Regions from separate parts of the Terrabacter sp. R4-6 genome, predicted to be linked through region 2. Evidence: predicted binding sites of a transcription regulator. Region 2 holds the regulator's gene; the other holds the start of a gene.
What was found. Region 2 encodes LexA, which represses DNA repair genes until DNA is damaged. Its sites were predicted from a motif close to TCGAACANNTGTTCGA; they were not measured.

Region 1: ACSSS0_RS17760 (HNH endonuclease signature motif containing protein) is a predicted target of LexA. The motif match lies at 12,631-12,646, and genes of this name have one in related genera.

Annotation. Positions count from the first base shown of each region.
Region 1 is NZ_CP197224.1:3,809,633-3,824,722, forward strand. It holds gene ACSSS0_RS17710 (NeuD/PglB/VioB family sugar acetyltransferase) at 1-216, shown strand, start outside; gene ACSSS0_RS17715 (N-acetylneuraminate synthase family protein) at 213-1,271, shown strand; gene neuC (UDP-N-acetylglucosamine 2-epimerase) at 1,275-2,495, shown strand; gene ACSSS0_RS17725 (nucleotidyltransferase family protein) at 2,492-3,547, shown strand; gene ACSSS0_RS17730 (SDR family NAD(P)-dependent oxidoreductase) at 3,544-4,713, shown strand; gene ACSSS0_RS17735 (DegT/DnrJ/EryC1/StrS family aminotransferase) at 4,710-5,891, shown strand; gene ACSSS0_RS17740 (Na+/H+ antiporter) at 5,939-7,825, shown strand; gene recQ (DNA helicase RecQ) at 7,839-9,788, opposite strand; gene ACSSS0_RS17750 (LD-carboxypeptidase) at 9,825-10,883, opposite strand; gene ACSSS0_RS17755 (bifunctional o-acetylhomoserine/o-acetylserine sulfhydrylase) at 10,928-12,244, opposite strand; SAM riboswitch class IV at 12,335-12,454, opposite strand; gene ACSSS0_RS17760 (HNH endonuclease signature motif containing protein) at 12,686-14,185, shown strand; gene ACSSS0_RS17765 (acyl-CoA dehydrogenase family protein) at 14,260-15,090, shown strand, end outside.
Region 2 is NZ_CP197224.1:4,111,299-4,126,388, forward strand. It holds gene ACSSS0_RS19085 (gamma-glutamyltransferase) at 1-609, opposite strand, end outside; gene ACSSS0_RS19090 (LysR family transcriptional regulator) at 675-1,622, opposite strand; gene ACSSS0_RS19095 (Sir2 family NAD-dependent protein deacetylase) at 1,707-2,669, shown strand; gene ACSSS0_RS19100 (phosphotransferase) at 2,653-3,696, shown strand; gene ACSSS0_RS19105 (hypothetical protein) at 3,700-4,635, opposite strand; gene lexA (transcriptional repressor LexA) at 4,743-5,468, opposite strand; gene ACSSS0_RS19115 (LysM peptidoglycan-binding domain-containing protein) at 5,697-6,110, shown strand; gene ACSSS0_RS19120 (hypothetical protein) at 6,429-6,728, shown strand; gene ACSSS0_RS19125 (alpha/beta hydrolase) at 6,779-8,527, shown strand; gene ACSSS0_RS19130 (hypothetical protein) at 8,524-9,219, shown strand; gene ACSSS0_RS19135 (sensor histidine kinase) at 9,116-10,393, opposite strand; gene ACSSS0_RS19140 (ArsR/SmtB family transcription factor) at 10,525-11,175, shown strand; gene ACSSS0_RS19145 (MFS transporter) at 11,172-12,452, shown strand; gene ACSSS0_RS19150 (Crp/Fnr family transcriptional regulator) at 12,564-12,992, shown strand; gene nrdR (transcriptional regulator NrdR) at 13,494-13,991, shown strand; gene ACSSS0_RS19160 (vitamin B12-dependent ribonucleotide reductase) at 14,084-15,090, shown strand, end outside.

The DNA.
Region 1 (15,090 bases), 300 kb from region 2:
GCCGGCACCCACGTCGCGCCCGGCGCCGTGCTCCTGGGCGCCGCCACCGTCGGCGAGGGCACGCTCGTCGGCAGCGGCGCCCGCGTCCTGCCCGGCGTCACCGTCGGGGCGGGCGTCACCGTCGGGGCCGGCGCCGTCGTCACCGCCCACGTCGCCGACGGCGAGACCGTCGTCGGCGTCCCCGCAGCCACGCGCCCCACCGGAGGCACCGCATGAGCGACCACCTGAACGCCGTCACACCGGTCGCGATCGGCGACGTCGACGTCCCGACCCCCGGCGACGTCTACGTCATCGCCGAGGCCGGCGTGAACCACAACGGCGACATCGAGCTGGCCCACCGCCTCGTCGACATCGCAGCCGCATCCGGCGCGGATGCCGTGAAGTTCCAGACGTTCTCACCCGACAAGCTCGTCTCGTCGGCGGCAGCGACGACGCCCTACCAGCGCGACCGCGGCGGCAGCGCCGACCAGCGCAGCCTGCTCGAGGCGCTCACCCTGCCGAAGGAGGCGTGGGTCGAGCTGCGCGACCACGCGACCGAGGCGGGGACGACCTTCCTGTCGACCCCGTTCGACCTCGACAGCGCCGAGATGCTCGTCGAGCTCGGGCTGCCCGCCCTCAAGGTCAGCTCGGGAGAGCTGACGAACCTGCCCTACCTGCGCGAGATGTCACGGCTCGGGGTCGTCCTGCTCGTCTCCACCGGTATGGGCACCCAGGACGAGGTCGAGGCAGCCGTCGAGGCCTGCGCCGACGCGCCGGGGCTCGTGCTCTTCCACTGCGTCTCGGCCTACCCGGCGCCCGTCGAGGAGTGCAACCTGCGGGTCATCCCGCGCCTGACCGAGCTGCACGGCATACCCGTGGGGTGGTCGGACCACACCCCCGGGCTCACGACGGCGCTCGGCGCCGTGGCGCTCGGGGCGCCGATCCTCGAGAAGCACTTCACGAGCGACCGCACGCTCCCCGGCCCGGACCACCTCGCCAGCCTCGAGCCGGACGCCCTCACCGACTACGTCGCGACGACGAAGCAGCTCGCCCTGGCTCTCGGTGACGGCGTCAAGGTGCGCATGCCCTCGGAGGAGGAGAACGCCGTCCTCGTCCGCCGGTCGTGGCACGCCGCGCACGCGATGCCGGCCGGCACCGAGCTCGCGGGCACCGACCTGCAGCTGCTGCGCCCCGAGGGCGGCGTCAGCCCGGCCGTCGACATCCGCGGACGCGTCCTGGCCCGCGCCGTCGAGGCCGGGGCTCCCGTGACCGACACCGACCTCGTCGGCTGACCTGTGGCCGCCACGCCCACGGTCGCCGTCTTCGTCGGCACCCGCGCCGACCTCGGACCTCTGTCGCCGGTCCTCGAGGCCCTGCAGTCGGCCGACGACGTGACGCTGCGCGTCCTGACCGGGGTCATGTATGCCGCCGACGACCTCGTCGCGGCCCTGCCGACGAGCGCCCCGCGGGGGGTCTGGCGCGAGATCGTCGTGCCGCTCGCCGAGCCGATGTCCGACGTGACGGTCGACGCCCAGCTCGAGCAGGGTGCGCTGCTCGCCCGCGCCGCCGGCCGTGCCCTCCGTGACGGGCACGTCGACGTCCTCGTCGTCCTCGGCGACCGCTGGGAGCTGCTCTACGTCGTGCCACCGGCCGTCCTGCTCGGCGTGCCGGTCGTGCACCTGCACGGGGGAGAGGTGACCGAAGGGGCGCTCGACGAACGGGTGCGCCACGCCGTGACCAAGCTCGCCGACCAGCACTGCGTCGCGTCCGAGGACGCCGCGGCGCGGGTGCGCCAGCTCGGTGAGCCGGCCGACCGCGTCCACGTGACCGGAGCGCCCGGCCTCGACCGGCTCGCCAGCGCGTCGCCGATCTCGGACGCCGACCTCGGCGACCTCCTCGGCACGAGCGTCGAGCGACCGCTCGGGCTCTTCACCTACCACCCGCCGACCGCCCAGCCCGATGCGCCCGTCGGGCAGTGGGCGCGCGAGGCCGCCGAGGCCGCGCTGGCCACGTGCGGCACGGTCGTCGCCACCCACCCCGGCATGGACGAGGGGCGCGACGAGATCCTCACGGCGCTGAGCGCTCTCGCCGAGAGCGAGCCCCGCCTCCGGCTCGTCGCCGCCCTCGGCCGCGACTACCCGCGCGTCCTCGCGGCCGCCGACGTCGTCGTCGGCAACTCGAGCTCCGGAGTCATCGAGGCCGCCACCCTGCACGTGCCTGCCGTCGACATCGGCGAGCGCCAGCGCGGTCGCCTGCGCGGCGACAACGTCGTGCACGCGGGGGAGGGGCGGGAGGCCGTGGAGGCCGCGCTGCGCACCGCGCTCAGCCCCCGGTGGCGGGAGCACTCGGCGCACGTCGCCAACCCCTACGGCACCGGTAGGGCGAGTGCCGCCATCCTCGATATCGTTCGGACAGCGGCGCTCGCCCCGCGGTCCAAGCACTTCGTGGACCTGCGGCCGGCGCCGACGCCGGGCCGGCAGCGGACCCGCGACACGAACGAGGAGGAGGAGGAGTGACGGCGCGAGACCTGCGCGCGGCGTGCGCGCCGACCACCGCGACGATCCGCGACGCCCTCGAGGTCGTCGACCGCAGCGGCAACCTCGTGTGCCTGCTCGTCGACGACGAGAACCGCCTCGCCGGGCTGCTCACCGACGGAGACCTGCGCCGTGCCTTCCTCAAGGGCACGAGCCTCGACGACCTCGCCCTCGACCACGCGACGCGCACGCCGCACTTCGTCGCCGCCGGGTCACCGCGGGCACTCGTCCTCGACCTCATGCAGGCGCTGCGCATCTCGGCCGTGCCCGAGCTCGCCGACGACCGCACCCTCGTCGGCCTCCACACGCTCTCCGACGTCGTCGGGTCGGCGCCGCTGCCCAACGTCGCGGTCGTCATGGCCGGCGGCCGCGGCACGCGCCTCGGTGACCTGACGAAGGACACCCCGAAGCCGCTCATGACCGTGGCGGGGCGCTCGATCCTCGAGTGGATCGTCCTCGGGCTCGTCGGGGACGGCATCCGCGAGATCTACGTCAGCGTCAACTACCTCGCCGAGCAGATCGAGGAGCACCTCGGGGACGGGTCGCGCCTCGGCTGCACCGTGCGCTACCTCCGCGAGGACCCCGAGCGACCCCTCGGTACAGCGGGCTCCCTGACGCTGCTGCGCGACGAGCGACCCGACCTCGAGCACGCCGTCCTCGTCATGAACGGCGACCTCATGGTCGAGTTCGACGCGAGCGACCTGCTCGACGCCCACCGACGCACCGGCGCCGCCGTCACCGTGGCGACCCGCACCTACCAGCACGAGGTGCCGTTCGGCGTCGTCGAGAGCACCGACGGGCGCGTCACCGGCGTCTCGGAGAAGCCGACGCTGAGCTTCGACATCAACGCCGCCGTGTATGCCGTCGAGCCGCGAGCGCTCGCCTGGCTGCCCACCGGGCGCGCCAGCACGATGCCGGGCCTCGTCGAGACGTGCCTCGAGCGCGACGAGCCGGTGACGGCGTGGCCGATCCAGAGCGACTGGATCGACGTCGGCACCCCCAAGGACCTGGCCCGCGCGAAGGGCGAGACGTGAGCGCCCGCGTGAGCGACGACGCGAGCGCCACGGTCACGCTCGACGTGGCGGACGGCATACGAGCACACACGTACGACGAAAAGGCAGCTGTGACAACACTTTCCGGCCAGAGCACCAACGGCGACATCCCCGAGATCGAGCTGGCCGCGCGACCCGTCGAGGGATCGGTCGCCGGCAAGACCGTCCTCGTCACCGGGTCCGACGGCTTCATCGGGTCGCACGTCGTCGAGCGGCTGCTCGCCGACGGCGCGCACGTGCGCGCCTTCTGCCTCTACAACTCCAACGGGTCGACGGGCTGGCTCGACGAGTCCGACGCCTTCAAGGCCGCCGTCCGCGACGGGCAGGCCGAGGTCGTCCTCGGCGACATCCGCGATCCCGAGCACGTCATGGCCACCACCGAGGGCGTCGACGTCGTGCTCCACCTCGCGGCGCTCATCGCGATCCCCTTCTCCTACGTGGCTCCCCGCTCCTACGTCGAGACCAACGTCATCGGCACGCTCAACGTCCTGGAGGCCGTACGCCGTCACGGGACGCCTCGGATGGTCAACACGTCGACCTCCGAGGTCTACGGCACGCCGGAGTCGGTGCCGATCACCGAGGCGCACCCGCTGCGCGGCCAGTCGCCCTACTCGGCGACGAAGATCTCGGCCGACAAGATGTGTGAGTCGTACGCCCTGTCCTTCGAGACGCCGGTGACGACGCTGCGCCCGTTCAACACGTTCGGTCCCCGCCAGTCGACGCGCGCCGTCATCCCGACCGTTCTGTCGCAGCTGCTCGCCGGGGCGAGTCAGCTGGGGCTGGGTGACGTGACGCCCAAGCGCGACTTCACCTTCGTCGCCGACACGGCCGACGGCTTCGTCCGCGCTGCGCTGGCCGACGTCGCCCCCGGCACGACGATCCAGCTCGGCACCGGACGCACGGTCTCGGTCGGCGACGTCGTCGAGCTGTGCCGCAAGGTCACCGGCAGCGACGCCGAGATCGTCACCGAGAGCGAACGCATCCGGCCCGAGGGGTCCGAGGTGCAGATCCTGCTGTCCGACCCCTCGCTCGCCAACGAGGTGCTCGGGTGGGCGCCCACGGTGTCGCTCGAGGAGGGCCTCGCGGCCACGGCCGAGTGGCTGCGGCCGCGCGTCGACCCCGAGACCGCCGGGCGGTACCACCGGTGACGGCGACCGGCGAGGCCCACGCTCCCGGAGCGCGCGGCCCCGAGGGCACGATCCCGCTCGCCGTGCCCAACATCGGCGAGCTCGAGCGCCGCTACGTCCTCGAGGCCGTCGAGTCGGGCTTCGTCTCGTCCGTCGGACCCTTCGTCTCGGAGTTCGAGCAGCGCTTCGCCGAGCGGGTCGGGTCGAGGCACGCGATCGCCTGCGCCACCGGCACCGCCGCGATCCACATCGGCCTGCTCCTGCTCGGGGTCGGACGCGACGACGACGTCGTCTGCTCCGACTTCACCTTCGTCGGTTCGGTCAACCCCATCGCCTACTGCGGCGCGCGGCCCGTGCTCGTCGACGCCGAGTGGACGACCTGGAACATCGACCCCGCCCTGCTCGCCGCCGAGCTCGACCGCCGCGCCGCCGCGGGCGAGACCCAGCCCAAGGTCGTCGAGGTCGTCCACGTGCTGGGGCAGCCCGCCGACATGGGACCCCTCATGGACGCCTGCGACCGACACGGCATACCCGTGCTCGAGGACGCGGCGGAGTCGCTCGGCGCGACGTGGACGGCCGGACCGTACGCCGGACGCCACACGGGCACGGTCGGCCGGATCGGCTGCTTCTCCTTCAACGGCAACAAGATCGCAACGACCGGCGGCGGCGGCATGATCGTCACCGACGACGACGACCTCGCGGCGCGCGCCCGTCACCTGACGACGCAGGCGAAGGTGCCCGACGTCGGCTACCTCCACGACGAGGTCGGCTACAACTACCGCCTCACGAACATCGCGGCCGGCCTCGGCCTGGCCCAGCTCGAGCGGCTCGACGAGTTCGTCGCGGCCAAGCACCGCATCGCGGCCCACTACGACGAGGCCTTCGCCGACCTCCCGCTCGTCCTGCCGCCGCGCGTCGAGGGGCTCGACGCGACGTACTGGCTCTACTCGGTCCTCGTGCCCGAGTCCGACGGGCGTGGACGCGACGAGTTCCTCGACCACCTGAACGGGCTCGGCGTCGGGGCGCGGGCCCTGTGGCGGCCGCTGCACGACCAGCCGCCGTTCCTGTCGGCGCCACTGGTCGGCGGGGCGGTCGGTGACGGCCTCTTCGCGCGCGGTCTCTCGCTGCCCTGCGCGACCGAGCTGACCGAGGCCGACCAGGACCGCGTCGTCGCGGCGGTGCGCTCCTTCTTCGTCTAGTCCGGACGGCCGACGCGCCGAGCCCCGAGGTGGGGCAGGATGTCGACGTGGAGATCGCCATCGGGCTGCTCGCGATCGCAGCCACCGTCCTGGGCGGGTCGTGGCTCGCTGACCGGTTCGACCTGCCGCCGCCCCTCGTCCTCATCGTCATCGGCATCCTCGGCTCCTACCTGCCGTTCGTGCCCGAGGTGGCCCTCAGCCCCGACATCGTGCTGCTCGGCATCCTCCCGCCGCTGCTGTATGCCGCCGCGATCCAGACCTCGCTCGTGGACTTCCGCAACAACCGGGGCGTCATCCTCAGCCTGTCCGTCGGGCTCGTGCTCTTCACGGCGCTCGGGGTGGCGCTCTTCCTCCGGTGGGTGCTCGGTCTCGACTTCGGGGTCGCCTTCGCGATCGGCGCGGTCGTCGCGCCGCCCGACGCGGTCGCGGCCACGGCGGTCGGCCGCCGCATCGGGCTGCCACGACGCCTCGTGTCGATCCTCGAGGGCGAGTCGCTCGTCAACGACGCCACGGCCCTCGTCTCCTTGCGCACGGCCCTGGCCGCGGCCGGCCTCGCGTCGGGGGTGGCTTCCGGCGGGGTGTCCTTCGGTGGCGTCGTGCTCGACTTCGCCTGGGCGTCGGTCGGAGGCATCGCGATCGGGGTCGCCGTGGCGCTCGTCGTCTCCGTGCTGCGCCGGCACTTCTCGACCGAGCCCGCCTTCGACACGGTGCTGTCGTTCATGGTGCCCTTCGCGGCGTACGTCCCGGCGGAGGAGCTGCACGCCTCCGGGGTCATCGCCGTCGTCACGGCCGGTCTCGTCCTCGGCCACAAGTCGCCTCGCACCCAGACCGGCGCCTCGCGCCTCAGCGAGCGGATCAACTGGACCTCGATCCAGTTCCTCCTCGAGAACGCCGTCTTCCTGCTCATCGGCCTGCAGGTCTTCTACGTCATCGCCGACGTCCGCACCTCGAGCCTGTCGGCCGGGCAGATCACGCTCGCCGCGGTCGGCACGCTCGTCGCGGTGCTGGTCCTGCGGCCGCTCTGGATCGTGCCGTTCCGCTTCCTCAGCACACGCGTGTTCCGCATCGAGGCCCATGCCCCGTGGACGCACACCGTCGTCCTGTCGTGGGCCGGCATGCGTGGTGTGGTGACGCTCGCCGCGGCCCTGCTGCTGCCCCCGGAGACGCCGCACCAGAAGGTGCTCGTCCTCATCGCGGTCGTCGTCACCATCGGCACGCTGCTCATCCAGGGCACGACGCTGCCTGCCCTGGCCCGCTGGCTCGACGTGCGCGGACCCGACCCCCGCGAGGACGCGCTCCAAGCGGCCACGGTGCTGCAGGCCGCGACGCGGTCCGGCCTCGACGTGCTCGACCGGATGGACGACGTCGACGAGGCGACGCGGGAGATGCTGCGGTCCCGTTCCGAGGACCGGCTCAACCAGATGTGGGAGCGCCTCGGACCGCGCAGCGGCAACGACGACGAGACGCCGAGCGTCCGCTACCGACGGGCCCGGATGCAGATGCTGCAGGCCGAGCGCGACGAGGTCCTCCGGCTGCGCGACGAGGGGCGAGCCGACCACGTCGTGCTCCGTGTCGTCCTCAGCACCCTCGACCTCGAAGAGACCATGCTCGACCGCATCGACGACCAGGAGAGCCGCCTGGCAGAGAGTGAGATGTTGCCCGTGGACACGATCGAAGCCCCGTGCGAGCACCTGCAGGAGACCGACACGTGCGTCGAGCCGCGCACGCCGGAGGGGTGCGAGGAGTGCCTGCGCGACGGCACGACGTGGGTGCACCTGCGTCTGTGCCTCCAGTGCGGGCACGTCGGCTGCTGCGACTCCTCCGAGATGAAGCACGCCACCGCGCACTTCCACGAGACGCAGCACCCCGTGATGCGCTCCATCGAGCCGGGTGAGGCGTGGCGCTGGTGCTTCGTCGACGAGGTCGTCGGCTGAACCCCGGGATCGCTCAGCCGGTGTGCTCGGCCAGCAGGTCCAGGAACGCGGCGCCGTACTTCTCCGCCTTGACCGGCCCGATGCCGTTGACCGTGAGCAGCGCGGCGGTGCTGCCCGGTCGTGCCCTCACCAGCTCCCACAGCGTGCGGTCGGGCAGCACGACGTAGGCCGGCACGCCTTCGGCGTCGGCGATCGCCCGCCGCTCGGTGCGCAGCAGCTCGAAGAGCGCCCGGTCGGCAGGGCTGGCTCCGGCCCCAGTCGCGGCTCCAGACCCGGACCCGGCCGAGCGTGAGCCCGACGACGAACGGCTGCGTGCCGGCGCGGCCGAGAGCCGACGCAGCTCGACCTTCTCCGCTCCGTCGAGGATCGGACGGGCCGCCTCCGTGATGGTGAGAGCACCCATCCGACCCGGGTCGGGGACGAGCACCGAGCGCGCGACGAGCTGGCGGATGACCGAGCGCCACTCCCGGTCGGCGAGGTCGCTGCCCACCCCGAAGGTCGGCAGCTGGTCGTGCCCCCAGCTCGCGATCTTGTCGGTGCGCTTGCCGAGCAGCACGTCGATGACGTGCCCGGCGCCGAAGCGCTGACCGGTGCGGATCACGGCCGAGAGCACCTTCTGCGCGGGCACGGTGGCGTCCCACATCTGGGGCGGCTCCATGCAGGTGTCGCAGTTGCCGCAGTCGCCTGACTCCTCGTCGAAGTACGCCAGCAGCAGCCGCCGGCGGCACGTGGAGGCCTCGGCGTAGCCCAGCATGGCGTCGAGCTTCATCGAGTCGACGCGCTGGTGCTCGGCACTGCCGTCGGATCTCGTGATGAACGAGCGCTGTTGCACGGCGTCGGCGAGGCCGTAGGCCATCCACGCCACCGCCGGCTCGCCGTCGCGGCCCGCCCGACCGGTCTCCTGGTAGTAGCCCTCGAGGCTCTTCGGGAGGTCGACGTGCGCGACGAAGCGCACGTCGGGCTTGTCGATGCCCATCCCGAAGGCGATGGTGGCCACGACGATGACGCCTTCGTCACGACGGAACCGTTGCTGGGCGGCGGCCCTCGCCTCGCTGGGCAGGCCGGCGTGATAGGCGATCGCGTCGTAGCCCTGCTGGCGCAGGAACGCCGAGATCTCGTCGGTGCGCTTGCGTGACTGGCAGTAGACGATGCCGGCGGAGCCGCGGAAGCTCGCACCGTCGTTGCCGCTCTCGAGGAAGCGCAGCAGCTGGGCGCGCGCGTCGCTCTTCTCCTCGACGACGTAGCGGATGTTGGGCCGGTCGAAGCTCGAGACGAACTCGGCGGCGCCGTCCAGGCGCAGCCGCTGGTGGATCTCGCTGCGGGTGAGCGCGTCGGCGGTGGCGGTCAGCGCGATGCGCGGCACCCCGGGGAAGCGTGCGGTGACCTCGGCGATGCGGAGGTACTCCGGCCGGAAGTCGTGGCCCCACTGCGACACGCAGTGCGCCTCGTCGATGGCGAAGAGCGCGATGCCGGCTCCGGTGGCCGCGTCGTCGAGCAGACGCAGGAAGGAGGGCATGAGCAGGCGCTCGGGCGCGACGTAGAGCAGGTCGAGGCGGCCCTCACGCACGTCGCGGCGGACGGCGTCGGACTCCTCGGCGGACGACGTGGAGTTCCAGAAGGCCGCCCGCACACCGAGCAGGCGCAGGGCCTCGACCTGGTCGTGCATGAGCGCGATGAGCGGCGAGACGACGATGCCGACGCCGGGCCGCACGAGCGCGGGCAGCTGGTAGCACAGCGACTTGCCGCCACCGGTGGGCATGAGGACGACCGTGTCGTGACCCGTCACGACGCGGTCGACGATCGCCTGCTGGGCGCCGCGGAACGAGCTGAAGCCGAAGACGTCGTGCAGCACGCGACCTGCGGCCCCGCCGTCGTGCGGGCGCTCGTCCGGAGCGACGGGCGCGTCGCCCGTCACCTCGGCGGCGACGACCTCGAGCTCGGACCCGACCAGGTGCTTCTCCATGACGCGGCGAGCGTACCCGTCACCGCGGACCGGCCTTCAGTCGAGGCGCTGCGTGACGGTGTGCGTGCCGCCGTCCTGGACGACCGTCGTCGTCGCGCCCTGCACGAGGGCGAGGAACGGGGCCACGTGGCCGCACTCGACGTCGGCGACGATCGGCACGCCGAGCATGCCGAGGGCGTCGACGACGGCGGCGTGCTGGGTGAAACCGTGCGGCTCGGGTGCGCTGGTGCGCGATACGAGCACGCCGTTGGCGGCGTCGAACCAGCCGCTCAGGCGCATGGCGTGCAGGGCTCGGCAGATGTCGTAGGAGCTCCATTCGGCGATGTCGAGCAGCACGACGGTGCCCTCGGGCGCGTGGTCGCGGGTGAAGGCGCCGATGTCGGCGAAGCGCCCGCCCGCGAGGAAGCTCACCGTCTCGACGCAGCCCGCGACGAGACGCCCGGAGAACGTGACCGGCTCGTCCTCGTGGCCCGGGTCGATCCGCGTCCACGTGCCACGGCCGTCGAGCGTCATCTCGGACACCGTCGGGTCGTCGGCGTAGTCGTCCCAGCCGCCGGAGCGGTGCCGGCCGGGGGAGTGCTGGCGCAGCTCGTCCCCGCCCGCGGTGCCCGCGACGTCGACCCAGTGGAGTATGCCGTCCGGCAGGGCGTACGGGGTGTCCATGAGGTTCTGCCCGTGGATCGTCGCGATGCCCGTGGTGAGGGTGAGTGGGGTCAGCCACGTCGAGGTGTCGGAGAAGCCGACGCACCACGTCGGTTCGGTGGCGGCGACCGCGTCGAGGTCGAGCAGGTCGAGCAGGTCGATGCCGGTCTCACCGCCCCACGGCGGGACGACCGCACGGATGCTCGGGTCGAGGAGCATCGACATCAGCTCGGCGGCACGTGCCTCGCGCGGCCCGCTGACGTGGCTGGGCGCGTGGTTGAGCTCGCCCACGACGACGTCGAAGCCACGGTCGCGGAGGGACTGGACGGCATACGCGAACCGTCCCCAGAGGGCATCGGACACGCCGGAGCTCGGCGACGTGACGCCGATCCGGTCGCCGGGGCGCAGCGGGGCGGGGTAGCGGATCGGCATGGCTGCCATCGTGCCAGCCATGCCGATCCGCTTCAGCCCGATATCGGGCCCGGCCCGTCGGTGCCTCAGGCCTTGGCGGCCGTGAAGCCCTGCTCGAGGTCGGCGACGATGTCGTCGATGTGCTCGATGCCGACCGAGAGGCGCACGAGGCCCGGGGTCACGCCGGCGGCCAGACGGTCCTCGTCGGGGCCCTGGGAGTGCGTCGTCGACGCGGGGTGGATGACGAGCGAGCGCACGTCACCGATGTTGGCGACGTGGCTGTGCAGGGTCAGCGCCTCGACGAACTTCTTGCCCGCCTCGAGGCCGCCCGCGATCTCGAAGGAGAGCACGGCACCCGCGCCGCGCGGCGTGTACTTCTCCGCCAGGGCGTGGAAAGGACTGTCCGGCAAGGACGCCCACACGACCTTCTCGACTTGGTCGTGCCCTTGGAGGAAGGCTGCGACCTTGTGGGCGTTCTCGAGGTGGCGCTCGATGCGCAGCGACAGCGTCTCGATGCCCTGGGCGATGAGGAACGCGTTGAAGGGCGACGCGGCGGGGCCGAGGTCGCGCAGCAGCTGGACGCGCGCCTTGAGGATGAAGGCGAGGTTGGCCCCGAGGGTGCTGCCGACGCCGAGGTCGCGGGCGAAGACGAGCCCGTGGTAGCTCTCCTCCGGCGTGTTGTAGTTGGGGAACTTCTCCGGGTCGGCTCCGAAGTCGAAGCTGCCCGCGTCGACGATGACACCGGCGATCGAGGTGCCGTGGCCGCCGAGGTACTTCGTCGCGGAGTGCACGACGACGTCGGCTCCCCACTCGATCGGGCGGATGAGGTAGGGCGTCGCGACGGTGTTGTCGACGACGAGCGGGACCCCGTGCTCGTGCGCGAGGGCCGCGACGGCCTCGATGTCGAGGATCTCGCTCTTGGGGTTGGCGATGGTCTCGCCGAAGAGGAGCTTCGTGTTGGGCCGGATGGCAGCGCGCCACGAGTCGATCGACGTCGGGTCCTCGACGAAGCCGACCTCGATGCCGAACTTGGGCAGCGTGTGCTTGAAGAGGTTGAAGGTGCCGCCGTAGAGGCTGGGGGAGACGACGACGTGGTCGCCGGCCTCCGCGATGTTGAGCACGGCGAGGGTCTCGGCCGCCTGGCCCGAGGCGACGAGCAGGGCGCCGACGCCACCCTCGAGCGCCGCGATGCGCTGCTCGACGACGTCGGTCGTCGGGTTCATCAGGCGGGTGTAGATGTTGCCGAACTCCTTGAGCCCGAAGAGGTTCGCGGCGTGGTCGGTGTCGTTGAAGACGTAGCTCGTCGTCTGGTAGATCGGCAGCGCGCGCGCTCCGGTGGCGCTGTCAGGGGCCTGGCCGGCGTGGATCTGCTTGGTCTCGAAGGACCAGTTGGGCTCGGTCATCGGTCGTCCTGCTCTTCCTGGGTCGTGTCGCTGACCGGGGTCCCGTGTCACCGGGCCCCGTGCACCGACGGGTCGGTGCGGGAGAGAGGCTCTCCGCGCTTGCCCGCGCGCCGGGTGGCGTCGACGGGCCAGGTCCTCACCCGGGGCACCCCACCGCGGTTGGAGGGTTGCCGGCCAGCGAGCCGGGGCTTGTCGCTGGCGCTCATGACCTACCGGCGAGTCTACGTATGCGTGTCCGCCACGTGGGAGGGCGTGTCCTCATCGTGGACGCGTCGTCACCGGCGTGGGCGCCTGGCGCGTGTTGGGAAGTGCCGGCTCGGGTGGGATCGCTTGCAGGGCAGAGGAGTTCGTTGTCCACAGATGTGCCAGCGGGTCTTGCGAGTCGTTCGAACACGTGTTCTCATCGAGGGAGAGGCAAGGACCATCGAGAGGAGGCTCACCGTGCCGTTCACCCCGTCACCGGTCGAGCCGCCCGGCGCGCGCTCCGGAGGGCCCTGGCCGGTGCTGCGTGCCCGATGGTCCTCCGACCCGGACCACTGGGCGCGCACCCTCGACCCCGTCCTCGACCCCGTCCTGGAGCGGCTGCGCGCGGGGCGCGGGCGGGCCCGAGCGGCGGCGGCGCTGGAGGGGCTGGCGCGGGCCGGGGAGCGGGTGCTCGCCGAGATCCAGGCGCTCGAGGTCGCCAAGGCCCGCCTCGAGGCCGACCTGCTCGCCGCGTACGGCGCACTGGCCACCATCGAGGCCCAGCAGATCCAGGCCCTGCCCGCCGGTGCCGCCGCCCGGGTGTCCGCGCGGGTCTCTCCCGAGCGGGTCGTCACCGAGGAGATCGCGCTCGCGACCGGCGTCGGCACCGGTGAGGTCGGCCGCCGGCTCGCGGTGGCCACCCGCCCGCGACGGCACCGGGCGCTGCTCGGCGCGCTCCGCGCCGGGGCGACCTCGCTGCACCGGGTGCTGCAGGTCGCCTCCGAGACCGGCCCGCTCCCGGACGCGGACCTCGCCATCGTCACGGACGCGGTGCTCGCCCCGTCCCGGGACGGTCAGCCCGTCCCGCAGCGCACCTTCACCGCCCGGCTGCGGCGCGCGGTCGCCTCGGTCGATGCCCGGGGCAGCGCCGAGCGGCACGCGCACGCCCGGGCCCGACGCGGGGTGTTCGGCCGGGTCACCGACGACGGGATGGGCTGTCTGACCGTCACCACCGACGCCGCGTCCGTCGCCGCGGTCATGGACCGCCTCGACACCAGCGCACGGGGACTGCGCGTCGCGGGCGACCCGCGCAGCCTCGACCAGCTCCGCGCCGACCTCGCCACCGACGCCCTCCTGCGCGGATCGGGCACCACCGAGCCCGCTCCCGCCCACGCGGCCGCTGGTCAGGCGGCATCGCTGGCGTGGATCGTCGTGCCCTTCGAGGTCGCCACCGGACAGTCCGACACCGCGTGCGAGCTGCCCGGCCACGGCTGGGTCACCGCCACCCACGCCCGCGAGATCATCACCCGACCCGGCTCCGTCTGGGCCACCCTGCCCGTCGACCTGCGCACCGGCCGAGCCCTCACCCGACCGACCCGCACCTACCGCCCCACCCAAGCCGTCCTCGAGCACGTCCAAGCCGTCGACGGCACCTGCCGCGGACCCGGCTGCCACGTCCCCGCCACCCGCTGCGACCTCGACCACGAGACCCCCTGGCCCACCGGACCCACCAGCACCGACAACCTCCACGCCAAACACCGCCTCCACCACAACCTCAAGACCACCGGCACCTGGACCTCCGCACCCGACACCGACCACGGCCTCACCTGGACCACCCTCACCGGCCGCAGCTACACCACCCACCCCAAGAACTGGCGCGCCGGCGTCTCCCCACCGGACCCTCCCGACGCACGACGCCTCCAGAGCCCGACCCCGCAGACCCCTTCCGCGACCGACGACGAGTCGCCGCCCTTCTGACCCGGTCGAAGCCTCCGTGGCGTGAATCACGAGGACGTCCTACTAAACCGAACTCGCGAGTAGGATCACGATCCGTGAGCACGAATGCCGACTTCGACCTGTTCCGGACCAGCGAGGACCACGAGGCCCTGAGGGAGGCCGTCCGCGCGGTCGCCGAGGACAAGATCGCCCCGTACGCCGCGGCCGTCGACGAGGAGGCGCGCTACCCCCAGGAGGCGCACGACGCCCTCGTCGCGTCCGACTTCTTCGCCCCCCACGTGCCCGAGGAGTACGACGGTGTCGGGGCCGACGCCCTCGCGACGTGCATCGTCATCGAGGAGGTCGCGCGCGTCGACGCCTCCGCGTCCCTCATCCCGGCCGTCAACAAGCTCGGGTCGCTGCCGCTCATCCTCGCCGCCAGTGACGACGTCAAGGCCCGCTACCTGCCGCCGCTCGCCAAGGGCGAGACGACCTTCTCCTACGGCCTGTCCGAGCGCGAGGCCGGCTCCGACACGGCCGCGATGAAGTGCCGTGCCCGCCAGGACGGCGACGGCTGGGTGCTGAACGGCCAGAAGTCGTGGATCACCAACGCCGGTGTGTCGGAGTACTACACCGTGCTCGCCGTCACCGACCCCGACGGACCCCGCGGCGGCAACGTCACGGCGTTCGTCGTCGAGAAGTCCGACGAGGGCTTCACGTTCGGTGAGAAGGAGCGCAAGCTCGGCATCAAGGGCAGCCCCACCCGTGAGCTGATCTTCGACGGCGTGCGGATCCCCGGCGACCGCGTCGTCGGCGAGGTCGGCGACGGCCTCAAGATCGCCCTCCGCACGCTCGACCACACGCGCGTCACCATCGGGGCCCAGGCCGTCGGCATCGCCCAGGGCGCCCTCGACCAGGCGGTCGCCTACGTCAAGGAGCGCAAGCAG
Region 2 (15,090 bases):
GAGCGAGACGCCTTGCGCCGCCAGGAGGTCGAGGATGTCGGCGAGGTCGAGGTTGAGCGAGGTCTCGCCCGGCTCGAGGGGACCCCCGTCGGCCCCCGTCACCAGCGCGTGCGCCTCGGGGTCGTCGCCGAAGAGGCTCTCGCGGACGAGGCCGAGGTAGAGCGCTGCGGCCGCGCCGATCCGGTAGCCCTCGCGGCACGCCCGCGCCGAGGGTTCGACGAGGCGGCGCCACGGGACGACTCCGAAGCGGTCCCGTGCCGCCGAGAGCGCCTGCAGCGCGCCGGAGTTGGCGACGGAGCCGTGGCCCGCCCCGATCGCCACGCCGCCGCCGTAGTCGGTGCGCACCTCTCGCACGCCGTGCCCGAACGCCGACGCGTCGAGGCCGCGCCCGGGCATCTCGACGTTGCCGTCGATGACGACCGGTTCGGCGCCGGCGAGCCAGACGTTGACGAAGGCGCCGCCCATGAGGCTGACGACGCCCGGTTCGGTGCTCATGGCGGCCACCGATGCGGCGACGGCCACGTCGACGGCGTTCCCACCCTCGGCGGCCACCTCGAGACCGGCGTCGAGCGCGGAGGCGTTGGGAGCGGCGAGGGCGACCCTGGTCATGAGGCCACCGTATGCCGGGTCGTGGCCGGGCGCGTGGTGGTGCTGGTTGCCGGAGTGGTCGGCCCTCAGGCCTTGGCGCCGACGAGCTCGGCGGTGGAGACGAGCGGGTCGGCCCCGGCCGCCTCGCAGAGCGCGTCGAGCGCAGCGGCGACGGCGGGGACGCGCTGCAGGTCGGGCGTGGTCACGGCGAGGATCTGCCGGCGCGACGCGGGGGAGAGGGGAAGGGTCGCGACCTCGTCGTGCTTGGCCGCGTTGAGGATGAGGTCGGGCACGAGGGCCACGCCGAGCCCGGCCGTGACGAGCCCGAGCTGGGCGACGTAGTCCTCGGTCTCGAAGGCGACGTTGGGGCGGAAGCCGGCGGTGTCGGCGAGCGACAGGAGGTGGCCGCGACAGCGGGGGCAGCCGGCGATCCACTCCTCGTCCGAGAAGTCGGCGAGGGAGGCGGCCGCGTCGTCGGCGTGCGGGTGCGTGCCGGGGACGACGAGACGCACCTCGTCGTCCATGAGCCGGCGCGTCACGAGGAGCGAGAGGTCCTCCTCGAGCTCGCCGAGGTCGCCTCCCTCGTAGGCGAAGGCGACCGCGACGTCGCAGTCGCCGTTGCGCAGGGCCGCGAGCGACTCGGGCGGCTCGGCCTCGGTGAAGGTGACGGTGATGTCGGGGTGGCGGGCCTTGAGGATCGCGAGCGTGCGAGGCACGAGGGTCGCCGACGAGCTGGGGAAGGCCTGGAGGCGGACGCGTCCCGCGCGCAGGCCGGCGATCGCGGTGATCTCCTCCTCGGCCGCGTCGAGGGCGGCGAGGACGCCGACGGCGTGGCGCGCGAGCACCTGACCGGCCTCGGTGAGGCGGACCTGGCGGCCGTAGCGCTCGACGAGGACGGTCCCGGTGCGCTGCTCGAGGCGCCGGACCATCTGCGAGATGGCCGGTTGCGTGAAGCCCAGCGCGTTGGCGGCGCTCGTGAAGCTTCCCTCGTCGGCAATCGCCTTCATGACCCGCAGGCCGGCAGCATCGATCATGCCCTGATCATAACCGATGATTATGGAATCATGCGGGATCCGGTCGGCAGGCAATGGTCCCCGAGAGGCACGTAGGCTGACCGGGTGCAGCAGCCGGACCGCATACCCGCGCAGACGACGGCCGCGGCGGTCACCACGGCGACCACCCGGCTGTCCACGTCGCGCACTCTTCCCCTCCGGACGCACGACCTCGGCAGCTTCGACGACCTCGTCGACCTCGTCAGCGGCGGAGGGGTCGTCGTGCTCTCCGGCGCGGGGCTCTCGACCGACTCCGGCATCCCCGACTACCGCGGACCCGACGGGACACGTCGCGTCGAGCCGATGACGTACGGCGAGTTCGCCGGGTCGAGCGACGCCCGTCGACGCTACTGGGCCCGCAGCTACATCGGCTGGCAACGGTTCAACGCCGCCGCTCCCAACGAGGGCCACCGCGTCGTCACCGACCTCCAGCGCGCGGGCTACGTCGGGCCGATCATCACCCAGAACGTCGACGGCCTGCACCAGGCGTCGGGCGCCACCGACGTCATCGAGCTGCACGGGTCGCTCGAGCGCGCGGTCTGCCTCACGTGCGGTGAGTACACCTCCCGAATCGGCTTGCACGAGAGGATGACCGAGGCCAACCCCGGTTTCATGGACCGCTTCGCCGAGGCGGCGCACGCGGTGGGCTCGCAGTGGGGGGAGCAGGTGCGTCCCGACGGAGACATCGTGCTCGCCGACGCGCTCGTCGAGTCCTTCCACGCCCCGCGCTGCCTCGTCTGCGGCCACGACACCGTCAAGCCCGACGTCGTCTTCTTCGGCGAGTCGGTGCCCAAGGCGGTGGTGGAGCACTGCTTCTCGCTCGTCGAGGGTGCCGGCGCCGTCCTCGTCCTCGGGTCGTCGCTGTCGGTCATGAGCGGCTACCGCTTCGTCCGTCGCGCGCACCAGCGCGACGTGCCCGTCGCGATCGTCACCCGCTCGGCGACGCGCGGCGACGCCGAGGCCACCCTGCGCCTCCACGCGCCTCTCGGCACGACCCTGACGGAGCTGCGTGATGCTCTCGGGCACTGAGCTTCCTTGGTATGCCGCCCTCCCGGAGTCCGGGCCCGGGCCGTCCGTCCGCTGGACCTCGGCCGCGTTCGAGGGCGAGCTGCGCGACTGGGTCGGTGGGGTCCTGGGCGGTCTCGGCGCCGACCTCGTGTCGCTCGAGGCGGTGCACCAGCGTCCGTGGTCGACGGTGTGGCGCGCGGTCGCGTCGAACGGCGCCACCTACTGGGCCAAGCAGAACTGCGACCACCAGTCGTTCGAGGCGGCGCTGCTCGTCGTGCTCGACCGGCTCTCGCCCCGCCGGGTCGTCCCGGTCGTCGCGGTCGACCTCGAGCGGGCTCTGCACCTCGTCCCCGACCAGGGTCCCGTCCTCGCCGAGACGGTCGACGACGATGACGTCGATGCCTGGTGCCGAGTCGCCGCAGAGGCGATGCGCCTCCAACGTGACCTCGTCGGCCACGGGTCAGACCTCGTCGCTGCGGGCGTCACGAGCTTGTGCCCGGCCGAGGCGGCGGCGTACGTCGAGGCGCGGGTCGCGTCCCTGACGGGGCTGCCCACGGACGACCCGCGCCGCATGTCCGGCGACGTCGCGCACCGATTGCGCGCCCTGCTCCCCGCGGTCACGGCGTGGGCCGAGGACGTCCAGGCACTCGGCCTGCCCGAGAGCCTCGTGCACAACGACCTCCACGCCAGCAACGTCTTCGCGACGGCGGACGGGATGCGCTTCTTCGACTTCGGCGACGCCCTGCTCGCGCACCCGCTCTCGGCGCTCTTCGTCCCGCTCAACGTGCTGCTCCACCGCTTCGAGACCACCCCCGACGATCCCCGGCTGCGGCGGGTGGGGGACGCCGCGCTCGAGGTCTGGGGCGACGTCGTCCCGGCCGGTGAGCTGCGGGCGGCGCTGCCGTCCGCGCTGCGGCTCGGTCGGCTCGGCCGGGCCGAGTCGTGGCTACGGGTCACCGCGACGCTGACGCCGGCCGAGGCCGTCGAGCACGGCGATGCAGGCACCTGGTGGCTCGGTGCCCTGGGCGACGAACCGCCTTTGTCCTGAGGGCTACTCGGCCACCGACCGGGCCGACCGCGCTTCGGCGCCGTCGGCCTCGCGCAAGTCCCAGAGCTCCTTGGTCTGCACGCCCCAGTACGCCGCGAAGAGCACGATGATGATGACCTCGGCGATGAGGACGAGGTGGTCGAAGCCGCTCACCGTCAGGGCCGTCAGCACCGTCACCCCGAGGGCGACGGCCAGGGCGACCGCGATGGCGATGTAGATGCGCTTGTAGGCGGTCCCGCTCGCCCCCGCGGCCCCGGCTGCGCCCCGGTGCCGCTCCTCGGCCCTCAGCGCGCTGAGGACCATCACGGCGATGACCCCGGCCACCATGGTGCCCGCGGCGACGCCGTGGCTCAGCGCGATGAAGCGGTCGCGCAGCACGAGGAAGAGGGTCAGCTCACCGAGCAGGACCGCACCGCACACGACGGAGACGACCACCGAGCGCACCGTGGGCCGCTCGGACGGGTCGCGCGTCATCGCGCCCCGCTTGAGCCAGGCGGCCACCAGGGCCGCGAGCACGGCGACGATGACGAGCGACCAGATGTTGTTGCGCACGGCCGCGGCGATCTCGGCCGGGGTCTGGGTGTACGCGTTCGGCCCGCACCGTCCGTCCGGCACCGTCGGCACCATGGCGACAACGAAGGCCATGAAGCCCGAGAAGTTGAGCAGCACGTCCTCCTCGGGCGAGTGGCCCTTGTAGGCGATGAGGCTGGCCCCGAGCGCGCAGAGCGAGCCGACGAAGACGGTCCGCGCCGGCGTGTAGTAGTACGCGCTGATCGAGCCGAGCCAGCACGAGTGGTCGGTCTCCCACCACCACTGGTAGCCGACCGAGAGCAGCAGCATGAGCAGCAGCGCGATCATCGCGCCGCGCAGGTAGCGGTAGGTGAGGACGACGTCGCGGGTGCGGCCAGGTGCCATGGCGGTCTCCTTCGCAGGGCTCACGGGTCAGAGTCTGTCGCCGCCTCACCCGATACGCCTCCCGGGACGCGACGATGCCGTCGGCGCGGAGGGCGCCGACGGCATCGTCGTCGGTGGGGGAGCGGGCGCTGTCAGAGCCGGCGCAGGACCGCCGTCACCTTGCCGAGGATCGTCGCGTGGTCGCCGTCGATGGGCGAGAAGTCGGGGTTGTGCGGCATGAGCCACACGTGCCCGTCGGTGCGCTTGAACGTCTTGACCGTGGCCTCGTTGTCGAGCATCGCGGCCACGACGTCGCCGTTCTCGGCGTGCTGCTGCTGGCGCACGACGACCCAGTCACCGTCGCAGATCGCGGCCTCGACCATCGAGTCGCCGTTGACCTTGAGGAGGAAGAGGTCGCCCTCGCCGACGAGCTGCTTGGGCAGCGGGAAGACGTCCTCGACGACCTCCTCGGCCGTGATCGGCACACCGGCCGCGATCTGGCCGAGCACCGGCACGTACGACGCCTCGGGGCGGGCATCGCCCGAGTCGGTCTCCGTGTCGTAGTGGTCGCCGCGCGGACGCGGCGCGGTGGCGTCGCCCCCGCGGTAGCCGAGCTCCTCGGCCTTCGCGTCGGGCGAGACGACCTCGAGGGCCCGCGGCCGGTTCGGGTCGCGGCGCAGGTAGCCCTTGGCGACGAGGGCGTTGAGCTGGTGCGAGACGCTCGAGGGGCTGGCGAGGCCGACGGCGTCGCCGATCTCGCGCATGCTCGGCGGGTAGCCGCGCCGGTCGACGGAGTTGCGGATGACCTCGAGCACCCGCCGCTGGCGGACGGTGAGACCGTCGCCGGTCTCGCGATCGGGAAGCTCGGTCACGCCCATGGTGTCCCCTTCGTCGGCTCGTCAGACCGCGTCGTGACGCTGGGTGTGGGGCCAGTGTCAGTGGTGGCTGGTGAGGTCTGTGGTGTGAGGAAAGACTACGCAGTTCGAACACAGTTGCCAAACACCTGTTCGATGCGTGTCTCGACTTCGTCGAACATCCGTGCTACAACTCGTACAGACGTTCTATCGAACATGTGTTCGCCAGTTCAGGAGCAAGGGGAGGTCACCATGAGCGCCATCGTCCTCGAGGCCGTTCGTCAGCCGCACACCGAGGAGCCCGCGCGGTCGCAGTCGACCGGCCGGCCTCGCCTCGTCCTCGTCCCCACCGGGCCCGAGGCCGCGCGTGCGGCCCGTGCCGCGAGGCCGCCGATGCGCCTGACGCGTTTCGGCCGCCTCGTCGTCACGCTCCTCGTCGCGGGCGTCGTCTCCGTCCTCGGTGTCGGCCTGGCGGGCCAGCTCGCGTCGGCCACGGGCGAGCCACGCACGATCACGGTCCAGTCCGGCCAGACCCTGTCGGGCATCGCCGCCCGCGAGCTTCCCGAGCTGACCACGGCCGAGGGCGTCGTCGAGCTCCAGATCGCCAACGCCCTCAGCACCACAGCGATCCACAGCGGCCAGCAGCTCGTCGTCCCGGGTCGCTGACCCGTCCAGCCCGTCCAGGGCCCGTCCCGTGTCGTATGCCGTGTGCTCGGCTGCGCCGGTCCCGGCCCTCCTGATCCGCCGCGTTGGCTCCACCTTCAGCGGCTGGCGGTAGCGGCGCTTCGACCCCGCCGTTCCTGCCCCGGACGCCGCACCCCTGACCGGGGGTGCGGCGTCCTGCTGTCCCCACCCCTGGCCGTGGCGCCGTCCTTGTGGCGCAAGGTCGCCCGCGCGACCGGGCTCGACCGCGGTCCCGTGGATGACGGGCTCCCGCCGTCCCGGGCCCGGCCTAGCGTTGCTGCCTCGGGAAGGGAGCAGGGGATGCGCTACGACGTGGACACCGACGCGCTGCGCGACGACGCCACCTCGATCGGTGAGGTGCTGGCGCGGGTGCAACGGCTGGAGATCGCCGCCGAGCTGCGGCCGTTGGGCGCGGCGGTGCCCGGGGGTCGTGTCGCCTCGGGCCTCGGTCAGGTGGCGGCGGCCTGGGAGGCGCGGCTGGCCGGGATGCGCTGGGAGCTGCGCGAGCTGGGTCGCTGCCTCGCCGCCGCGGCCGACACCTATGACGCGGTCGAGCAGGCGGCGCGTCTGGCCGTGCGGTCGCCCGGTGGCGCCCGATGAGCCCGGGGAGCCCGGGGAGCCCGGGCGGGACCGGTTCGAGCGCGTCGCTGATGATGACGGTCGGTGACCTGCGCGCCTGCCGGCCGCAGTCCCTGGTCGAGCTGAGTCGGCGTCTCGAGGAGCGCCGGTGCCGGGTGCTCGGTCTGGCCGAGCTCGTGCTCTGGCGTCGCTCGGCTGCTCCCCGGTGGTCCGGTGCCGCCTCGTCGGCAGCAGTCGACCGCTACGGTCTCGTCGTCGCCGGGCTCGGGAGGCTCGCGGGGAGCATCGCCGCGACGGGTCACGCCGTCGGGCACGCCGCGTCACGCCTCCAGTCCGCGCTCGACCTCGTCGGTCGCGCCGACCGGCGGGCCGCCGACGAGGGTGCCTGGGTCGACGGTGAGGGTCGCCTCTTCCTGCCGGTGCGCGCCTCGCTCGGAGACCCTGCGGGCGAGGCGCACCGGGCCCGGCTCGACGAGCTGCTGAGGGTGGAGGTGCACGCCTGCCTGACGCAGGCCCGACGATCGGCGTTCGAGACCGACGACGAGCTGTGGCGGGCACTGCTGACCGCGGCTCGTGGCTCTACCGCGCCGCCGGGGACCGCTGCCCATGTGCTCCCGGCGCCGCTGCCACCCCCACCGGCGGAGCAGTCGGCGGCCGGTGGACCCGGCGGCGAGGTGTTCGCCTCCGCCGCCTGGTGGCGGTCCCTGACCGACGAGGAGCGGCGCCGCGTCGTCCGCGATCGTCCGGAGTGGGTGGGTCCCCGCGACGGGGTGCCCGCCGCCGCTCGCCACGAGGCCAACCTCACCCTGCTGGCCCGAGCGGAGCAGGCAGCCCGGGCCCGTGCTCGTGAGGCGCAGGCTCGGGCGTCCGTGAGCAATGCCGCCGAGCGCACCCGCTCGGCCGAGCACGTCGCGGCCCTGCAGGCGGTGCGCGACGTGCTGTCACGGCGCGACGGCGGACAGCGGCGCCTGCTCCTCGTCGACGCGACCGGGCCCGACGTCAAGGCGGTCGTCGCGGTCGGCGACGTCGACCGGGCCGAGCACGTCGTCACCTTCGTCGGTGGGCTCTCGACCATGGTCGGCGCCGACCTGCGTCGTTACGACGAGACCTTCGTGCGGATGCGCTCGGAGGCCCGCGAGGTGGCGCGCGGCGAGGACGTCGCGGTCGTGACGTGGATGGGCTACGACGCGCCGCAGGTCCACGAGATCGTCACCTCCGTCGACCGGAACGTCCTCAGCGCCAAGCTCGCCCGCGACAACGCCGGTGCCTTGTCCGACTTCGTCACCGGCGTCGAGGCGGCTCGGGAACGACCGGCCCACCAGACGTTCTGGGCCCACTCCTACGGCGGGACCCTGGCCGGCTACGCCGCGCTGCGCACGAGCGCTGTCGACGACGTCGCGGTCTTCGGTGTGCCGGGTCTGCCGTTCAGCGACGTCGCCCGCACGGCTCTCAAGCCCGGGTCCCTCAACGTCCTCGGCGCGGTGGGAGACGACGTCTTCAGCTACGGCTGGCTGGTGCACGGCACGTCGGCGGCTGACGTCTCCGGCGCGACCCGGCTCTCGACCTTCGCCCTGAAGCTGTCCGGGACGGGGTGCAACCACTGGCTCCACTCGCGATCCGACTTCGTCGACACGGGCCGCACGTCGGGAGGCCACTCCGACTACCTCCGGGCCGGCACCGACAGTGCGCGCAACCTCGTCGCCGTCGCGGCGGGTCGTCCCGACCTGCGGGTGCTCCAGGGCGCCGACGAACGAGCGTGCACGACGACCGGCCCGAGTCTGGGGACCGACCCGATGCGCTGGCCGAGGCTCGTCCCGTGAGGACCGTCGCCGACGGCCCGACCCGCGACCTCGAGGCGCTGGCTGTCGCGATCCGCCGAGATCGCCTCGTCCTCTGGGCGTGCGGGTGGCTCGTCGCGCTCCAGACGCTGCCCTACGTCGCGGTGGGCTGGGTCATCGACGGCGGGACCGCTGCCGGAGACGGGGCCCTGTACGCGCTCTCGCCCCGCGCACTGCTGGGCGTCGTCGGCTTCGGGGTCGTCCTCGCCGTCGCACTGTCCCGGCCGGGGTTGCGGCCACGGGTCGACTCTGGAGCGGCCGCCGGCGGCGGCACAGCCGGTCCGCTCCTGGCGTCGGGCGGGACGGGGGCGGCCCGGACGACGAGGTCGGTGCTGACGCGACTGCGGTGGGCGGGTCTCGCGTCCATCGGTGGCGCCGCGGCCCACGCGGGGGCCGTACTGCTCGACGACGCCGCACGCTCGGGGGCGTTCGCCGTGGGCGAGGCCCTCGACGACGGATCCGCGGTCTGGGCCTACGTCGCCACGGTCCTGCACGTGCTCCTCATGGACGTGCGGGCCCCCTTGGCCGCCGTCGTCGCGCTCGTCGTGCTCACCCGGGCGCGCCGTCCGGTCAGTCCGCGCGGGTGCCGTCCGGCTGGTCCTGACCGTCCCGGCCCGGCAGCTCCGCCGGGAGCTCGAACCACACGTCGGTCCCAGGGCCGTCCACCGAGCTGATCCCGATCGACCCGCCGTGGGCCTCGATGATGCGCTTGACCGTGGCCAGGCCGATGCCGCTGCCGTCGACGGAGGTCTCGACCCGGTTGAAGAGACCGAAGACGCGGTCACGGTCGGCAGCCGAGATGCCGATCCCGTTGTCACGCACCGAGACACGCCATGAACCGTCGACCCGCGTCGACGAGATCTCGACGAGGGGAGCGACACCGGGCCGGGCGTACTTCACGGCGTTGGACACGAGGTTGAGCAGCACCGAGTAGAGCTGCTGCCCGTCCGCGGGCAGCGTCGGGAGGGCGCCGGCCGTGACGGTGGCCGACCGGGCGCTGAGCGTCGGGGCGAGGTCCTCGAGCACCGAGGAGAGGACGCCGTCGAGATCGGTGTCGCTGCGGTGCAGCTCGGCCCCGACCCTGGCGTGGGCGAGGATCTGCTCGATCATGCCGGCCATGCGTGTCGCGGAACGGAAGGCCGTGGCGACGAGACGCTCGGACCACTCGTCCGCAGCGACCGCGGGCTGCTGGCCCAGCATCTCGGTGCTCGCCATGATCGCGGTGAGCGGGGTGCGCAGGTCGTGGCTCACCTGTCCGGCAAAGACCGAGAGGGCCTCGTTGGAACGGTGGAGCTCGTCCCTCGTCTCGGTGAGTGCGGCGAGCGAGTCCTCGAGCTCCCGGGTGCGCAGGCGCAGCTCGAGGACGTCGACGACGCGCTCGGCGATGGCGACGAGGGCCTCCTCCTGCGACTCGTCGAGCTCACGGGGTTGGGAGTCGAAGACGCAGAGGCGACCGATGATGACGCCGTCCGGTGTGGTCAGTGGTGCTGACGCGTAGAAGCGGACGGTGCCGAGGATGCCTGTCACGAAAGGGTTCTCGCGGAACCTGGCGTCGAGGCTGGCGTCCGGGACGACGACCCGGTCGGTGTGCTCGAGCACGGCGGCGCACATCGAGTCCTCGCGGGCACAGATCGAGGCGGCGAAGCCGGTGGTGGCGATCTGCTGCTGGTGCGTCGCAGTGATGAGGTTGATCGCCGCCCGGGGGACGGCGCACACCTGTGCCGCGATGTCGACCAGGGCCTGCAGCTCGCGCTCGGGCGCGTTGCCGAGCACGTCGTAGCCCGCCAACGCGTCCTCGCGTCGCTGGGCGGGGTCGAGGACGTCTGGTGATGATGTCCGGTTTGTCACGATAGGCAGACTCTGTCATGGAGGCGCTCGAGGGCAAGAACCCACCCCGCCATGTCTCGTGGTCGGCGACGCCCACCCAGTTATACAAGAAGTCTTGTGCAACGTGGCCGCGGACCCTGAGGGTGGGTCGCATGCCACGTCGCACCGCCTCCGAACGCCACACCGCCACTCGTCCGTCTGACGGCGACGAGCTCGGCAGCGAGAGGGGCAACGCCCTGCTCGACGTGCTCACGGCCTTCCACCACCCGACGCGCCGATGGCTGTGCGAGCTGCTGGCCGTCGAGGGCCCGGCGACCGTCGGGCGGCTGGCACAGCGCACGGGCCTCGCGGCCGGTTCGGTGAGCCACCACCTCGGGACGCTGCACCGCTACGGCTTCGTCGAACCGGCGCCGGAGCTGGCCCGGGACACCCGGGAGAGCTGGTGGCGCAGTCGTCCTCGGCAGCTCTCGTGGGACGCCACGGACTACGGCGAGGGGACCGTGGCGCGACGGATCGCCGGGGCGGCGGAGGCCGAGAACTTCCGCCACCACGTGCGGGCGGTCCAGCGGTGGCTGGCCGAGGGCGAGTCCGCCCCGCCCGACGTGCGGCACGCGTCGGTCGCGTCCGACACGCTCGTCACCGCCACGGTCGACCAGATGGGCGAGCTGAGTCGCCGGCTCACCGACCTCGTCGTCGAGTGGAGCGAGGAGTGCCGTGCCGACGCGCAGGCGCGCCCGGACGCCGAGCGCCTCCCGGTCCGCGTCGCAGCGCGCGTCTTCCCGAGCGGGCCGGTGAAGCCGTGAGCGACCGCACCGACGCCACGACCACCCTCACCGCGCGCGCGGCCGCGGACCCGCAGCCGGCCGAGCCGACCCTCCTCGGCGCCGCACCTCCGCCCGTCACCCGCGACCGGATGGTGCAGACCTGGGTGGGCTCGATGGCGCTCTCGTGGTTCGGCGACGCCGTGTGGACGGTGGCGCTGGCCTGGACCGCGGTGCACACGCTGTCCCCGGCGATGGCCGGCGTCGTCCTCGGGGCCGAGACGCTGCCGCAGGCCGTGTTCGTCCTCCTCGGCGGGGTCATCGCCGACCGGTGGGACACCCGTCGCATCCTCGTGACGGGCCGGCTCGCCCAGGCGGTGGTGCTGCTCGGCGGCGCAGCCGCGTGGGCCGCCGGAGTCAAGGGCGCACCGCTCCTCGTCACGATGGGTGTCCTGCTCGGCACCGCCACGGGGCTCACCCTGCCGGCGGGGGCCACGCTCGCCCGCCAGCTCGTGCGGCCCGCCGACCTCGCGACCGTGAGTGGCTGGAACCAGATCGGGGGACGCGTCGCGCGCCTGCTGGGCGCCCCGGCCGGGGGCGTGGCCGTGGCCGCGTTCGGCCCCGCCGGGGCCATGCTCGCGAATGCCGTCACCTTCCTCGCGGTCGCCGCCGTCCTCGCGGTCGTGGTGCGTCCACGCTTCCGGATGCCTCGGGTGCCCCTCTCGTCGTGGACGGCCAGCCTGAGGGACGGGGCGGCATACCTGCGTCGGGACGAGTCGGCCCGGCTTCTCGTGCTCGGGCTCGCGGCCCTCAACGTCTTCGTCTCGCCGGTCATCGCCCTCGGGATCGCCCTGCGTGTCAGCGGCTCGGGGTGGGGCCCGGCCTGGCTCGGCGCCGCCGAGGCCGCGTTCGCGGTCGGCGCGATCTCGGGGAGCGTCCTCGGGATCCGGTGGCGCGTGGCCCGCCCGGCCCGCGCCGGCTTCGCCGTCCTCGTCGGGCAGGGCGTGTGCATCGCGGGGACCGGCGTCGGCTCGCGCGCCGTCCTGCTGGTGTCGATGCTCCTCGTCGGCGTCGCGGCCGGCGCGGCGTCGGTCTGGCTGTCCGGCACCTACCAGCGCACCATCGCGCCGAGCCACCTCGGACGCGTCTCGTCGGTCTCGAGCCTCGGCGACATGGCGCTGGTGCCGCTCGCGATCCCGGCCTTCGGTGCGCTCGCGGCCGCCACCTCCGTCCTCACGGCCGCCAGTGTCTACGGTGCCGCCATGTCGGTGCTCTGCCTGTGGTTCGCGACGCGGCCGGGCATCGCGCGGCTACGCTGACCGACCCCTGAGCCTCCACGGATCTTCGTCGAATGCGGACCCCACGCGTGCCCCGGAGGGCTACCGTCGAAGGGCTGGCCCGTGTGGCGGGCCCGGGTGTGGGAGGCAAGCATGAGCCTGAAGGACTCTCTGTGCGCGGTCGAGCTCTTCTGCGAGCTGCCGGACGACCTCGTCGAGGAGGTGATCGCCCGCGGCTCCACCGTCAAGGTCAGCCCCGGTGTGCCGATGGTCAAGCAGGGCGACCGCGACGCCGGCATGGTGATGCTGCTCGACGGCTCGGCCGACGTCGACGTCGACGGTCGTGCCGTTGGCTCGCTGGCGAAGGGCGACTACTTCGGGGAGATGTCCCTCATCGACGGGTCGGGGCGCACGGCCACCGTCACGAGCGGGCCCGAGGGCCTCACCGCCTTCCGGCTGTCGCCGGCCGCGTTCACCGACCTCATCGACCAGCACCCGCACACCGCCGTGCTGCTTCTCAAGGGCCTCGTGTCCCGCGTTCGCCAGCTCGAGGCACAGGTCGGCGAGGACGCAGCCCGCTGACGCGCCCGCGGCGCGGGTCGCGCCCGCGCCCGGTCCGCCGGGCCGGGTGGGACTTCCGGGCGCGCAGGGGTCGCTGACCGCGATCGCGGCGGGACGGCATACGCTCGTGGACCCGCAGATGGGGGAGTGGAGGGCATGGTCCACCCCTAGATGTTGGGGGTCGACGTCTCGCGACGCGCCGGGAGGGCTGGGACTGGAGTGACGTTTGTGCAGGTCAGGGGCGCGACGCGCCGGACCGCGCTGACGTGCTTGCGATCGGGGTCACACCATGCCTACAGTTACCCCTACATCTAGTAGTTACACAGATGTAAGACATCCACATGTAGTCCCCAGGCAAGCGGGGGTTACGCACAGGTCATCCCCACGTCATCCCCAGATCCGTCCCCAAGGCCCGACCGGTCCCACGAACACCGGGCGGGTGCGGGCCGGGCTCGAGGCGGCATACGGGAGGGCCTGGAACCGTTGAACGACTGGGTCTCGGGGAAGGGAAGGTGACCAGACGTGCACTGTCCGTTCTGTCGCCACACCGACTCGCGGGTCATCGACTCACGCACGACCGACGACGGCGCCTGCATCAGGCGTCGGCGCCAGTGCCCCGAGTGCAACCGCCGCTTCACGACGCTCGAGACCTCGAGCCTCAACGTGATCAAGCGGTCGGGGGCCTCCGAGCCGTTCAGTCGGGCCAAGGTCCTCTCCGGCGTGCGCAAGTCATGCCAGGGGCGGCCCGTCAGCGAGGACGACCTGGCCCTTCTCGCCCAGAAGGTCGAGGAGACGATCCGGTCGCAGGGAAACGCCGAGATCGAGGCGCACGAGGTCGGCATGGCCGTCCTCGAACCGCTCCGCGAGCTCGACGAGGTCGCGTACCTCAGGTTCGCCAGCGTCTACCAGGCGTGGGAGAGCCTCGAGGACTTCGAGGGAGCCATCGCGCTCCTCCGAGCCGAGCACGACGCGCTGGGGGAGGAGCCCACCGCTCCGTCCCGGCTCGACGTCCAGCGGTAACCACCCTCCACAGCACGTCCGGGGCCCCGCACTGTCGGTGGCCCACGCAACACTTAAACCAGCAGCAGATTCGGTCAGGGAGGCCGCACGACATGACGGAGATCGGTAACCGCAGCTCACGCTCGAAGGCAGGCGCCAAGGGCGTCAAGATCGAGCGCATCTACACCACGCCCGGCGTGCACCCGTACGACGAGGTCACGTGGGAGAAGCGCGACGTCGTCCAGCAGAACTGGAAGACGGGCGAGACGATCTTCGAGCAGCGCGGGGTCGAGTTCCCCGACTTCTGGTCGGTCAACGCCAGCACCATCGTCACCACCAAGTACTTCCGCGGCGCCGTCGGCACGGCTGCCCGTGAGGTCTCGCTCAAGCAGCTCATCGACCGCGTCGTGCTGACCTACGTCGCCGCCGGCAAGAGCAATGGCTACTTCGCCGCGCCCGACGACGCCGAGATCTTCGAGCACGAGCTGACCCACGCCCTGCTGCACCAGGTCTTCTCGTTCAACTCGCCCGTGTGGTTCAACGTCGGCACCAAGAGCCCCCAGCAGGTCTCCGCCTGCTTCATCCTCGCCGTCGACGACTCGATGGACTCGATCCTCAACTGGTACAAGGAGGAGGGGAAGATCTTCCAGGGCGGCTCCGGCGCCGGCCTCAACCTCTCCCGCATCCGCTCCTCCAAGGAGCTGCTCTCCTCCGGGGGCACGGCCTCGGGTCCGGTGTCCTTCATGCGCGGCGCCGACGCGTCCGCCGGCACCATCAAGTCGGGCGGCGCCACGCGTCGTGCAGCCAAGATGGTCGTGCTCGACGTCGACCACCCCGACATCGAGGAGTTCGTCGAGACGAAGGCGCGCGAGGAGGACAAGATCCGCGCCCTGCGTGACGCCGGCTTCGACATGGACCTCGGCGGCAAGGACATCGTCTCCGTCCAGTACCAGAACGCCAACAACTCGGTCCGCGTCAACGACGAGTTCATGAAGGCCGTCGAGGACGGCACGGAGTTCGGGCTGCGCTCGCGCGGCGACGGCTCGGTCATCGACACCGTCGACGCCCGCGAGCTCTTCGGCAAGATCGCCAAGGCCGCGTGGGAGTGCGCCGACCCGGG